2 linked regions of the Starkeya sp. ORNL1 genome follow. The protein of the gene in region 2 binds, or shares a complex with, the protein of the main gene of each other region. Links are inferred from orthologs where the notes say so. Each region holds a gene or a part of one and is shown on either strand. Other genes may lie near its edges. The genes, in order: accD and accC.

Evidence for each region.
Region 1: the proteins of accC (region 2) and accD are in contact, whole or in part, in a solved structure (PDB 8UXZ), measured with the Escherichia coli proteins. The link is inferred for Starkeya sp. ORNL1 from one-to-one orthologs.

The regions. Positions count from the first base shown.
Region 1 is NZ_CP048834.1:3,738,956-3,746,737, forward strand. The notes cover bases 5,036-7,782. They hold accD (acetyl-CoA carboxylase, carboxyltransferase subunit beta), read left to right. Parts: upstream 5,036-5,810; coding sequence 5,811-6,755; downstream 6,756-7,782. Other genes in these bases: trpA (tryptophan synthase subunit alpha), read left to right, coding at 5,036-5,754; G3545_RS17805 (folylpolyglutamate synthase/dihydrofolate synthase family protein), read left to right, coding at 6,887-7,782. Outside these bases: G3545_RS17765 (glutamine synthetase beta-grasp domain-containing protein), read right to left, coding at 1-422; G3545_RS17770 (DUF2735 domain-containing protein), read left to right, coding at 806-1,003; G3545_RS17775 (glutaminase), read right to left, coding at 1,174-2,103; G3545_RS17780 (DUF6790 family protein), read left to right, coding at 2,297-2,842; G3545_RS17785 (phosphoribosylanthranilate isomerase), read left to right, coding at 2,985-3,704; trpB (tryptophan synthase subunit beta), read left to right, coding at 3,701-4,912; more of trpA, read left to right, coding at 4,909-5,035.
Region 2 is NZ_CP048834.1:1,182,940-1,187,467, reverse strand. The notes cover bases 1,670-4,528. They hold accC (acetyl-CoA carboxylase biotin carboxylase subunit), read right to left. Parts: upstream 3,846-4,528; coding sequence 2,493-3,845; downstream 1,670-2,492. Other genes in these bases: aroQ (type II 3-dehydroquinate dehydratase), read right to left, coding at 4,367-4,528; accB (acetyl-CoA carboxylase biotin carboxyl carrier protein), read right to left, coding at 3,856-4,332; aat (leucyl/phenylalanyl-tRNA--protein transferase), read right to left, coding at 1,670-2,325. Also shown: G3545_RS05790 (GFA family protein), read left to right, coding at 1-405; G3545_RS05785 (NADH:ubiquinone oxidoreductase subunit NDUFA12), read left to right, coding at 509-916; more of aat, read right to left, coding at 1,648-1,669. UniProt on the Escherichia coli protein: This protein is a component of the acetyl coenzyme A carboxylase complex; first, biotin carboxylase catalyzes the carboxylation of the carrier protein and then the transcarboxylase transfers the carboxyl group to form malonyl-CoA.

The sequences.
Region 1 (7,782 bases), 2.6 Mb from region 2 along the record:
TAGCCGACGCCGGTGTAGTACGGGCCCTGCGGGGCGGGATAGCCGGCGGTCGGGAAGCCGAGCGGGCGGCCGTCCTTGTAGAAGAAATATTCCTGCTCGAAGCCGAACCAGGCGCCCTCGTCATCGAGGATGGTGGCGCGCTTGTTGGAAGCATGCGGCGTGACGCCATCCGGCATCATGACTTCGCACATCACCAGCGCGCCATTGGTGCGGGCCGGATCCGGATAGACGGCGACGGGCTTCAGCACGCAATCCGAGCTGCGGCCTTCGGCCTGCATGGTCGAGGAGCCGTCAAAGCCCCAGAGCGGCAGCTGATCGAGCGTCGGGAACTCGGCAAATTCCTTGATCTGCGTCTTGCCACGCAGATTGGGGACGGGCGTGTAGCCGTCCAGCCATATGTACTCAAGCTTGTACTTTGTCATTGCGGGTCTCTCATAAGCTGATGACGCGAACTCTGGAAAAACCTGATGCGTGTCCGGCCGCCACCGGCTGAAGCCTTGGAAGCATTTACCGTGCCATCGGCACCGCTGAACCGCGTGCGGCCCCGGCGTTCCGAATTCCACAAGGGCGCGCAACAAGGCGACGGTTCGGAAAGCCCATGGAGCGTGTGCAATGCAGCAGACGTCGACAGCAACGATTAGTCACGGGCAAGAATGCTAGCCAAAGAAGCATGGAGAGACATGCTGATATTGTAGGCAGCATGTGATTTTAAATGAGGCAATCTGCGCAAAGCGGGAGCAAAACGTGCTATATCGACGTTAAGGGCTGACGCGTGAACGCGCAGCATTCAACGGAGATACAGACGATGACTATGACTTCCTATGGCGGCAGCGCCAAGATTTACGAATTCCCCAAGGGTGGCCGGGCCGGCCTCATCAGCCGTCGCGAAGACCCCAAGAGCGCTGCCGCGCCTGTCGCGCCGCGCTTTGCCGACGCTGCATTCGGCGGCAGCTGGTATCATGAAGAGGCCGTGCGGGACGCCGAGCGTCCGACCAAGCGCTAGTTCGCGCGCAGCTGCCCGATGATTCGCAAAACGGACGCCTGCAGCACAGCCATGCATAAATGAGAGGGCCGGCGCCCACAGCCCGGCCCTCTTTGCTTTTGCGGTGCGCCGCAGCGATGTGCCGAAAATATGTACAATTGCGATGCATGCCGAATCACGCGGCCCATTACCTAAGCACCGAAAATCGACCAGCCCAGCCGTTTTGTCAGCGCTTCGAGTGCGATGCGGCCGAGATGGGAATTGCCTGAGGCGTCCAGCCCCGGCGACCACACCGCGATCGACGCCTTGCCCGGCGCGATCGCCAATATGCCCCCGCCCACCCCGCTCTTGCCCGGCAGGCCGACCCGGTAGGCGAACTCTCCGGAGCCGTCATAATGGCCGCAGGTGAGCATCACCGCATTGATGCGCCGGGCCCGCTCCGGAACGACGACGGAGCGCCCGGTGGTGGGGTTGCGGCCCTGATGGGCGAGGAAACGTCCGGCCATGGCGAGCTGCCGGCACGACATGGCGATGGCGCAATGGTGGAAATAGACGCCGAGCGTGAAGTCCACGGGGTTTTCCAGCACGCCGAACGACTTCATGTAATTGGCCAGCGCCGCATTGCGGAAGCCGGTACGGCGCTCGGAGGCGGCCACCGCCTCGTCGATCGCGATGGTCTCGTCATCGGCGAGGAACTGCAGGAAGCGCAATATCTCGCCCAGCGCCTCGCGCGGCTGGTGGCCCGACAGGATCAGGTCGGTCACCGCGATGGCGCCGGCATTGATGAACGGGTTGCGCGGGATGCCGTGCTCATACTCCAGCTGGATGATGGAGTTGAAGGCGCTGCCGGACGGCTCGCGGCCGACCCGCTGCCATAGCCGGTCGCCGGCCTTGCCGAGCGCCAGCGTCAGGGTGAAGACCTTGGAGATGCTCTGGATCGAGAACGGCGTCTCGGCGTCACCGCCCAGCGCGACATTGCCGTCGGCATCGATGACTGCGAGACCGAAGGCATTGGCATCGGCCCGCGCCAATTCGGGAATATAGGTCGCGACCTCGCCGCGGTCGGGACGCTGGCGCATCTCCTCGGCGATTTCCTTCACGACAAGGTCGAGATCGGGCACGGGCTCACTCACGTAGCAGGGATGAGGTGGGATGCTGGCACACTGCCATGCGCCCGTCGCTTTGTTGAGCGGTCGCCGGGTCGCGCCTGCCCGCGTGGAGACCGCAACGTTTCTGGCTGATCACGGCGCTCACATTCAATGGTACTATATTCAGCATCAGGACAGCGCCGGGACAACCCGAACGGGGACGAACATGAGAAGCGTCATCGAGGCCGCGATCGTCTTCATCGTATCGAATTATTCGTTCACCTTCCTGGTCATCGGCCTGCTGTTCGCGCTCGCCGCCATCGCCCGGGCAGAAAAACCGGTCGGCACGCCGCTCATCATCGAAAAGCTGCTTGCCTGGCACGTGTTCTGGGTCATCGGCGTCGGGAATTTCTACAATTTCGTCATGCATGCGTTCTTCGGGAAGATGTCGGCCGCCTTCATCGGCTGGGCCGATAGCCCGTTCCAGCTCGAAGTAGGGACGGCAAGCCTTGGCTTTGCCGTCGTCGGCTTCCTCGCGGCGTTCCGAAGCTTCGATCTGCGCCTTGCCGCCATCCTCGGTCCGAGCGTGTTCACGCTGGGCGCCGCGGCGGGGCATGTGTACCAGATGGTGACGGAACACAATTTCGCGCCGGGCAATGCCGGCGTCATCTTCTATATGGACATCGTCATCCCGCTCTTCGGCTTCCTGCTGTTGTGGCTGCAGCACCGTTCCACACGCGCGGCGACCGGCAGGCAGCTGGCGAACGGGTGACGGCGAGGCGGCGCGAGAGGTTCGGCCTGGGTGCGGCGCGGCCGGCTCGCGCCGGCCATGGGTCCGGGGCGCCGAGGCACGTGCCTGCTCGCTTCCTGCCCCAAATTCGTGCTAGGTCGCGTTTTCCGAGGAGACGGCTAAGGTGGCCATCGAGATCAAGATCTGCGGCCTGAAGACCTTCGACGCGCTCGATGCCGCGCTCGGGGCGGGTGCGGATTTGGTCGGCGTGGTCTTCTTCCCGAAGAGCCCGCGCAATATCGATCTCGCCACCGGCGCGGCGCTGACGGAGCATGCGCGCGGCAAGGCCGGCGTTGCGGCCTTGAGCGTCGATGCCGACGACGCCCTCCTCGAAGCCATCGCGCGTGAGGTCAAGCCGGACGTGTTCCAGCTCCATGGCGAGGAGAGCCCGGAGCGCGTCGCGCAGATCCGCGCGCGCTTCGGCATTCCGGTGATGAAGGCGATCGGTGTTGCCGGGCCGGCAGACATCGCCCGCGTGCCGCTCTATGCCCCGGTTGCCGACCGGCTGCTGCTCGATGCCAAGGCGCCGGCCGGCGCCAGGCATCCCGGTGGCAATGGCCTGGTGTTCGACTGGAACCTGATCGCGAACTCCGATGCTCCGCTTGACCTCGCCAAGCCCTTCATGCTCTCAGGCGGCCTGACCCCTGAGAATGTCGGCGAGGCCATCAGGCTGACGCGGGCGCGGGCGGTCGACGTATCGTCGGGTGTGGAGAGCGCGCCCGGCGTGAAGGATCCGGCACGGATCGTCGCCTTCATTCAAGCCGCGCGGGCCGCCATCTGTGAGGCTCGCCGCGAAACCGACCCTGCCGAGGCTTCGGCCAAAGAGATGAGTGCCCATTCGTGAACGCACCGAATTCCTTCCGCACCGGCCCCGACGAGAGCGGGCATTTCGGCATTTTCGGCGGACGCTTCGTCGCCGAGACGCTGATGCCGCTGATCCTCGACCTGGAGGCCGCCTACAAGGAAGCCAAGGCGGACCCGGCCTACAAGGCGGAGATGGACGCCGGGCTGAAGCATTATGTCGGCCGCCCCAGCCCGCTCTATTTCGCCGAGCGGCTGACCGAGCATCTCGGTGGCGCGCGCATCTATCTGAAGCGCGAGGAGCTGAACCACACCGGCTCGCACAAGGTGAACAATGTGCTCGGCCAGATCCTGCTCGCCCGCCGCATGGGCAAGCAGCGGATCATCGCCGAGACCGGCGCCGGCCAGCACGGCGTCGCCACCGCGACGCTCTGCGCGCGCTACGGCCTCGAATGCGTGGTCTATATGGGCGCGGTCGACGTCGCCCGGCAGGCGCCGAACGTGTTCCGCATGCAGATGCTCGGCGCCACCGTGGTGCCGGTGCAGTCGGGCTCCAAGACCCTCAAGGACGCCATGAACGAGGCGCTCCGCGACTGGGTCACCAATGTCCATTCGACCTTCTACTGCATCGGCACGGTGGCCGGCCCGCATCCCTATCCGGGCATGGTGCGCGACTTCCAGTCGGTGATCGGCAACGAGACCCGCCTGCAGATACTGGAAGCCGAAGGCCGGCTCCCTGACAGCCTGATCGCCTGCATCGGCGGCGGCTCCAATGCCATGGGGCTGTTCCACCCCTTCCTCGACGATCCGGAAGTGGCGATCTACGGCGTCGAGGCGGCCGGGCATGGCATTTCCTCGGGCCTCCACGCCGCCTCGCTGACCGGCGGTCGCCCGGGCGTGCTGCACGGCAACCGCACCTATTTGCTAATGGACGATGACGGCCAGATCGCCGAGGCGCATTCCATCTCGGCCGGCCTCGACTATCCAGGCATCGGGCCGGAGCACTCCTGGCTGCACGATATCGGCCGGGTGAACTACATCTCCGCGACCGACGAGGAGGCGCTCGCCGCCTTCCAGTTGCTGTCCCGGCTCGAGGGCATCATCCCGGCGCTGGAGCCGGCGCATGCCATCGCCAAGGTGATGGAGATCGCCCCAACGCTGCCGAAGGACCATGTGATGGTGGTCTCGCTCTCCGGGCGCGGCGACAAGGACATTCCCCAGGTCGCCGAAATCCTCGGGAGCCGTGCATGACCACCACCACTCGCCTCGACGCCCGCTTCCGCGCCTGCGCCGACCAGGGCCGCGCCGCGCTGGTCACCTTCACCACCGCCGGCGATCCCGACTACGACACCTCGCTCGAACTGCTGCGGGCGCTGCCGGCGGCCGGAGCCGACGTCATCGAGCTCGGCGTGCCGTTCACCGACCCGATGGCTGACGGTCCGGCGATCCAGGCGGCAGGCTTGCGCGCGCTGAAGGCGGGCCAGACGCTGGCGAAGACACTGGCCATGGTGCGCGCCTTCCGCGAGGAAGACGACGCCACGCCCATCGTGCTGATGGGCTATTACAATCCGATCTACATCTATGGCGTCGATCGCTTCCTCGTCGACGCCCGCGAGGCCGGGGTCGACGGGCTGATCGTCGTCGACCTGCCGCCGGAAGAAGACACCGAATTGTGCCTGCCGGCGCTGGACGCCGGGCTCGCCTTCATCCGCCTCGCCACCCCGACCACCGACGACAAGCGCCTGCCGGCGGTGCTCGCGAACACGGCGGGCTTTGTCTATTACGTCTCGATCACCGGTATCACCGGCGCGGCGACCCCGCAGCCGGACCTCGTGGCCGCCGCCGTCGCCCGCATCAAGCGTCACACGCCGCTGCCGGTTGCGGTCGGCTTCGGCGTGAGGACCCCGGCCCAGGCCGCGGCGATCGCGCAGAATGCGGACGGCGTGGTGGTCGGCTCGGCCCTGATCGACGTGATGCGCGCCAGCCTCGACGAAGAGGGCCGGGCGACCGAGTTGTCGGTGCCGTGCGTCACCACGCTGGTGCGCTCGCTGGCCGATGCGGTTGCCGACGCCCGCAAGGTTGCCGCGGAGTAGCGGCAGGACTAAATGAGGCGGGCGCGCGAGCGGCGCGTCCGGCCGGGAGCACTGCCTTGAACTGGATCTCCAACGTCGTCCGCCCGAAGATCAACAGCTTCCTGAACCGCCGGGAAGTGCCGGAAAATCTCTGGGTGAAATGCCCGGAGACCGGGCAGATGGTGTTCCACAAGGATCTCGAAGCCAATCTCCATGTGATACCGGGTTCCGGCTATCACATGCGCATGGAGCCGATGGCGCGGCTACGCTCGGTCTTCGACGGCGGCAAATGGTACGACGTCGCGCTGCCTTCGGTGGCCGCCGATCCGCTGAAATTCCGCGATGAAAAGCGCTATGTCGACCGGCTGAAGGACGCACGCGCCAAGACCGGCGCGCAGGACGCGGTGAAGGTCGGCTATGGCAAGCTCGACGGCCTCGCGGTGACCGTCGCGGTGCAGGATTTCGGCTTCATGGGCGGCTCGCTCGGCATGGCGGCCGGCGAGGCCGTCGTCACCGGGCTCGAGACCGCCGCCTCGCGCGGCACGCCCTTCATCATCTTCGCGTGCGGCGGCGGGATGCGCATGCAGGAAGGCATCCTCTCGCTGATGCAGATGCCGCGCACCACCTGCGCGGTGCAGGAACTGCGCGAGGCGAAACTTCCTTATATTGTCGTTCTCACCAACCCGACCACCGGCGGCATCACGGCCTCCTACGCCATGCTGGGCGACATCCAGATCGCCGAGCCGGGCGCGCTGATCGGCTTTGCCGGCCCGCGCGTCATCGAGCAGACCATCCGCGAGAAGCTGCCCGAGGGCTTCCAGCGCGCCGAATATCTGCGCGACCACGGCATGGTCGACATGGTGGTGCACCGCCACGACATGCGCGCCACGCTGGCACGGCTTTGCCGCCTGCTGATGCGCGTGCCGCAGCCGGCGGTCGTCACCACCGAGACGCCGCATACCGAGCCGGTCGTGCCCGAGACGGCCGCGCTCCCGGCACCGGCCGCCGTGGCCGCGCAGTAGAGGATGTTCCGCAAAAGTTGGAGACTTTTGCGATGAGAACATGCTCCAGCTCATTGAATCTAGAGCACCATCTTATCGCGGATAGAATCATCCGCGATAAGATGGTGCTCTAACTTGCAGGGGATCAGCGCATGGCCGTGCCGGCCGCATCCGGCCCGTCCGGCTCAGGCGAGCCGCGGACCACGGACATCATACTGGAGCGCCTGCTGGCGCTGCATCCGAAGCTGATCGACCTCTCGCTCGATCGGATGTGGCGGCTGCTGGAGCGGCTCGACCATCCCGAACGCCGCGTGCCGCCGGTGATCCATGTCGCCGGCACCAATGGCAAGGGCTCGACCGTCGCCTTCATGCGCGCGGTGCTGGAAGCCGCCGGCAAGCGCGTCCACGTCTACACCTCCCCGCATCTGGTGCGCTTCAATGAGCGCATCCGCCTCGCCGGGCGGCTGGTCGACGAGCCGCGCCTGGCGGAAGCGCTCGACCGCGTCGAGAAAGCCAATGACGGCGCGCCGATCACCTTCTTCGAGATCACCACGGCCGCGGCCTTCCTGCTGTTCGCCGAGGAGCCGGCGGACGTGCTGCTGCTGGAGGTCGGCCTCGGCGGGCGGCTCGACGCCACCAATGTGATCGAGCGGCCGCTCACCACCGTCATCACCCCGGTCTCGATCGACCATGTCGAATTTCTCGGTGACACAATCGCCGCCATCGCCGTCGAGAAGGCCGGCATCCTGAAGCGCGGCGTGCCGGCCGTGCTCGGCCGGCAACCCCGCGAGGCCTTGCGTGCCATCGAGCGACAAGCGGCGCGCGTCGGTGCGTCGCTCACCATCATGGGCGAGCAGTTCCAGGCGCATGAGGAAGGCGGCCGGCTGATCGTCGCCGACGAGAACGGCCTGCTCGATCTGCCGCGCCCGCGCCTGATCGGCCCGCACCAGATCGAGAATGCCGGCCTCGCGGTCGCGGCACTGCGGATGGCGGGATTGAAACTGCCGGTCCGTGCTTTCGAGGAAGGGGTACGCGCGGCGGAATGGCC
Region 2 (4,528 bases):
GCCACCGTCACCGCCGCCCCGGCCGAAGCCGCAGCCAAGCCGGCCGAAACCGGCAAGCAGACCTACACCGGTTCCTGCCATTGCGGCGCCGTGCGTTATGAGGCGGAAGCCGAGATCAGCGGCGTCGTCGCCTGCAACTGCTCCTTCTGTCAGAAAAAGGGCACGCTGCTCGCCTTCACCGACGAGGAGGATTTCCGGCTTACCGAGGGCGCCGACCGAATCGCCGAATACCGTTTCAACAAGCACGTCATCGGCCACGTGTTCTGCACCACCTGCGGCGTCGAGCCGTTCGCCCGGGGCATGCGCCCCGATGGCGTGCACATGGTGGCGCTCAATGTGCGCTGCCTCGACGGTGTCGAGCCGGACAGCTTCCCGGTGCGCCATTTCGACGGCCGCAGCCGCTGAACGCCGCACCCGAAGCGCCTGCATTTGCTGGACACCGCCTTGGCCGGATGGCATGTTCCGGCCGATACTTGACGCTCAGAACTGCCAGGATGCCCTCGTGAATCTGTCCACCTTCATCACCGAAGTCTTCACCTGGTGGAACGGCCAGACCATGGGCACGCGCCTCCACACCTGGCGCTTCGGCGAACGGGTCGGCGAGGACGAGTTCGGCAACGTCTATTACCGCACCAAAGGCGGCAAGATCGACCCGGCGCTCGGCTTTGAGCGGCGCTGGGTGATCTTCAACGGCGTCGCCGAGGCGACCTCCATACCGCCGGGCTGGCACGCCTGGATGCATCAGCGCACCGACGTGCCGCCGAGCCAGGAAGAGTACAAGGCGCACCCGTGGGAGCTGCCGCACCGCGCCAACCCCACCGGCACCCCCGGCGCCTATCGCCCGCCGGGCTCGACGCTGGGCTATGGCCATCGTCCCGCGGTGACCGGCGACTACAAGGCCTGGTCGCCGGATTGATGGATATTGATCGGCGGTGCCGTCCTGTGCCGCCCCTTGCTCGCCGTATTGCAGGTGTCTACGGGCGCCTTCCGTGACCTTCCGAGCCATCGCCTGATGCGCCATCGATTGATGCCTGGCCCGTTTCGCCTCCTTTGTCTGGCGAGCCTTCTCCTGTTTGGCGGGATAGGCGCTGCCGGCGCGCAGGGCTGGCAGGGCGGCGTCGATACCCGCCCGCTGCCGCCGGCCAATCTGCCCGATGGCGGGCCGGTGCAGGATCCTGATTCGCCACCTGGCGGTGCCGGCGTGCCGCCGATCATGGAGCCGCCGATCGGCGCGCCCGTGGCGCCGCGCAATGGCCAATTCCCCGGCAACGGCCAGCCACCCGTTGCCGGCCAGCCGCCAAACGGCGCGCCGAACGTTCCGGGCGCCGCGACCGTCGGCCCCGGGGGCGATATCGAGGTCACCCAGCCGCCGTCGCAGAAGATCACCAACAAGACCGCGGTGTTCTCCGGCCTCGACAAGATCACCGGCCGCATCATCACCTTCGACGTCTCGATCAATGAGACGGTGCAGTTCGGCGCGCTGCGCATCACGCCGCGCGCCTGCTACACGCGGCCATCCACCGAGACGCAGAACACCACTGGTTTCGTCGAGGTGCAGGAGATCGAGCTGGATGGCGGGGTGAAGCATTTGTTCGGCGGCTGGATGTTCGCCAACAGCCCCGGCCTGCACGGCGTCGAGCACCCGATCTATGATGTCTGGCTGATCGACTGCAAGCAGACCGCGCCGCAGATCGCCTCGCCCGGCGGCCAGCAATAGAAATTGCCTTCGCCGTCGAGCGCCTGCGCCAGCAGCCGGGTGTATTGCCGCCGCGTCACCTCGACCGCGCCGAAGCTGCGCAGATGGTCGGTGATGAACTGGGTGTCGAGCAGCGCGAAGCCGCCTTTGCGCAGCCGTGCCACCAGATGCACCAGCGCCACCTTCGAGGCGTCGCGCGAGGTGTGGAACATGCTCTCGCCGAAGAAGGCGCGCCCGAGCCGCACCCCATAGAGCCCGCCGACCAGCTTGCCGTCTTCCCACGCCTCGACCGAGTGGCAGAAGCCGCGCGCATGCAGGTCGCAATAGAGCTTGCGGATGCGGGCATTGATCCAGGTCTTGGTGCGTCCGGGGGCGGGCGCCGCGCAGCCATCCATCACCGCGTCGAAATCATGATCGACGCGGATCTCGAAACGGTCGGAGCGTACGGTGCGGGCCAGCCGGTCGGGGATGTGGAAGCCATGCAGCGGAATGACGCCGCGCCGCTCCGGCTCGATCCAGTAGAGGCCGGGATCTTCCGCGCTCTCGGCCATCGGGAAGATGCCGCAGGCATAGGCCTTCAGCAGCACTTCCGGAGTGATCTCGACCTGATGATCGCGCGGGCGGGACATGTCACCAGCATGACGGAGAAGGGCGAGACTGTGAAGCGGGGCCTACTTCAACATCCTTCGAGGCTCGCTACGCTCGCACCTCAGGATGACGTCGCTTTTTGAGAACTACGTCATCCTGAGGTGCCCGGCCAAGCCGGGCCTCGAAGGATGCTCAAGCCGAGCGCATCTTAGCTCCCCGGCTCGCCTTCGGCGAGGAAGTGCTCCAGCCAGTGGATGTCGTAGGCGCCGCGTATGATGTCGTCGTTATGCACCAGCTCGCGGAACAGCGGCAGCGTGGTCTCGATGCCGTCGACCACGAACTCGTCGAGCGCACGGCGCAGCCGCATCAGGCATTCGGCACGGGTGCGGGCGGTGACGATCAGCTTGCCGGCGAGGCTGTCATAGAAGGGCGGGATGGAATAGCCCTGATAGACCGCCGAATCGACACGCACGCCCGGCCCGCCCGGCACGTGCCAATTGGTGACCTTGCCCGGCGAGGGGCGGAAGGTGCGCGGATGCTCCGCATTCACCCGCACCTCGATGGCGTGGCCCTTCAGCACGATGTCGTCCTGGGTGATGTCGAGCGGCTCGCCGGCGGCGACGCGGATCTGCTCGTTGATCAGGTCGATGCCGGTGATGGCCTCGGTCACCGGATGCTCCACCTGGATGCGGGTGTTCATCTCGATGAAATAGAAGCGACCCTGCTCGTACAGGAACTCGACCGTGCCGGCGCCGAGATACTTCATCTCGCGCATGGCGCTGGCCACGGTCTCGCCGATCTCGGCGCGCTGCTCCGGCGTGATGGTCGGGGAGGGGGCTTCCTCCCACACCTTCTGGTGCCGGCGCTGCAGCGAGCAGTCGCGCTCGCCGAGATGGACGGCATTGCCGCGCCCGTCGCCCAGCACCTGGATCTCGATGTGTCGCGGCGTGCTGAGATACTTCTCCAGATAGACCGAATCATCGCCGAAGGCGTTGCGCGCCTCGGAACGGGCCGTATAGAGCGCGGAAGCCAGCTCCTCGGCCGAGCGGGCCACCTTCATGCCACGCCCGCCGCCGCCGGCCGCAGCCTTCACCAGCACCGGGAAGCCGATCTCGGCGGCGACCTTGCGCGCCTCCTCGTCGGAGGAGACGCCGCCTTCCGAACCCGGCACGCAGGGTATGCCGAGCTTCTTGGCGGTCCGCTTCGCCTCGATCTTGTCGCCCATGATGCGGATGTGCTCGGGCTTCGGCCCGATGAACTGCACGCCGTGGTCGATCAGGATTTCCGCGAAACGGGCATTCTCGGCGAGGAAGCCATAACCCGGATGCACCGCATCGGCGCCGGTGATCTCGCAGGCGGCCAGCAGGTTCGGGATGTTGAGGTAGCTGTCCTTGGCGGTCGGCGGACCGATGCACACGCTCTCATCGGCGAGCTTGACGTGCATGGCGTCGGCGTCCGCCGTGGAGTGCACCGCGACGGTGGCGATGCCGAGCTCCTTGCAGGCGCGCAGCACCCGCAGAGCGATCTCGCCGCGATTGGCAATCAGGATCTTGCCGAACATCAGTGGCACCTCACTCGATGATCAGCAGCGGCTCGCCATATTCGACCGGCTGCGCATTGGTGACGAGGATTCGCGTCACCGTGCCGGCGCGGGGGGCAGGAATGGCGTTCATCGTCTTCATGGCTTCGACGATGAGCAGGGTCTGGCCTTCCTTCACCACGGCGCCGACCTCGATGAAGGGGCGGGCGCCGGGATCCGGGCCGAGATAGGCGGTGCCGACCATGGGTGAGGGCACGACGCCGGGATGCTTGGCCGGATCGGCCGCTTCCGCGGTGACCACCGGGGCGGGCGCAGCAGCCGGGGCCGTGGCCGGCGCGGCCGCAACCGCATAAGGCGCCGCTGCCACCAGGGTCGGCGGCTGGCGCACGACACGGATGCGCAGATCCTCGCGCTGCACCTCGATCTCGGTGAGGTCGCTCTCGGAGAGCAGATTGGCGATCTCGCGCACCAGCGCAGGGTCGATTTCCGGCTTGTTGGTTTTCATCATGATCCTGTGACGGTCGCTTCCAAGCCCGTCTCCCTCACATGGCGCGTCGCGGGGCGAGCGCGTCGATGGCGAGCCGGTAGCCGTCGATCCCGAGACCGCAGATCACCCCACGGGCGACCGGCGAAATGTAGGAATGGTGACGGAAGGCTTCGCGGGCGAAGACGTTGGATAGGTGCACTTCGACGACATTGAGGCC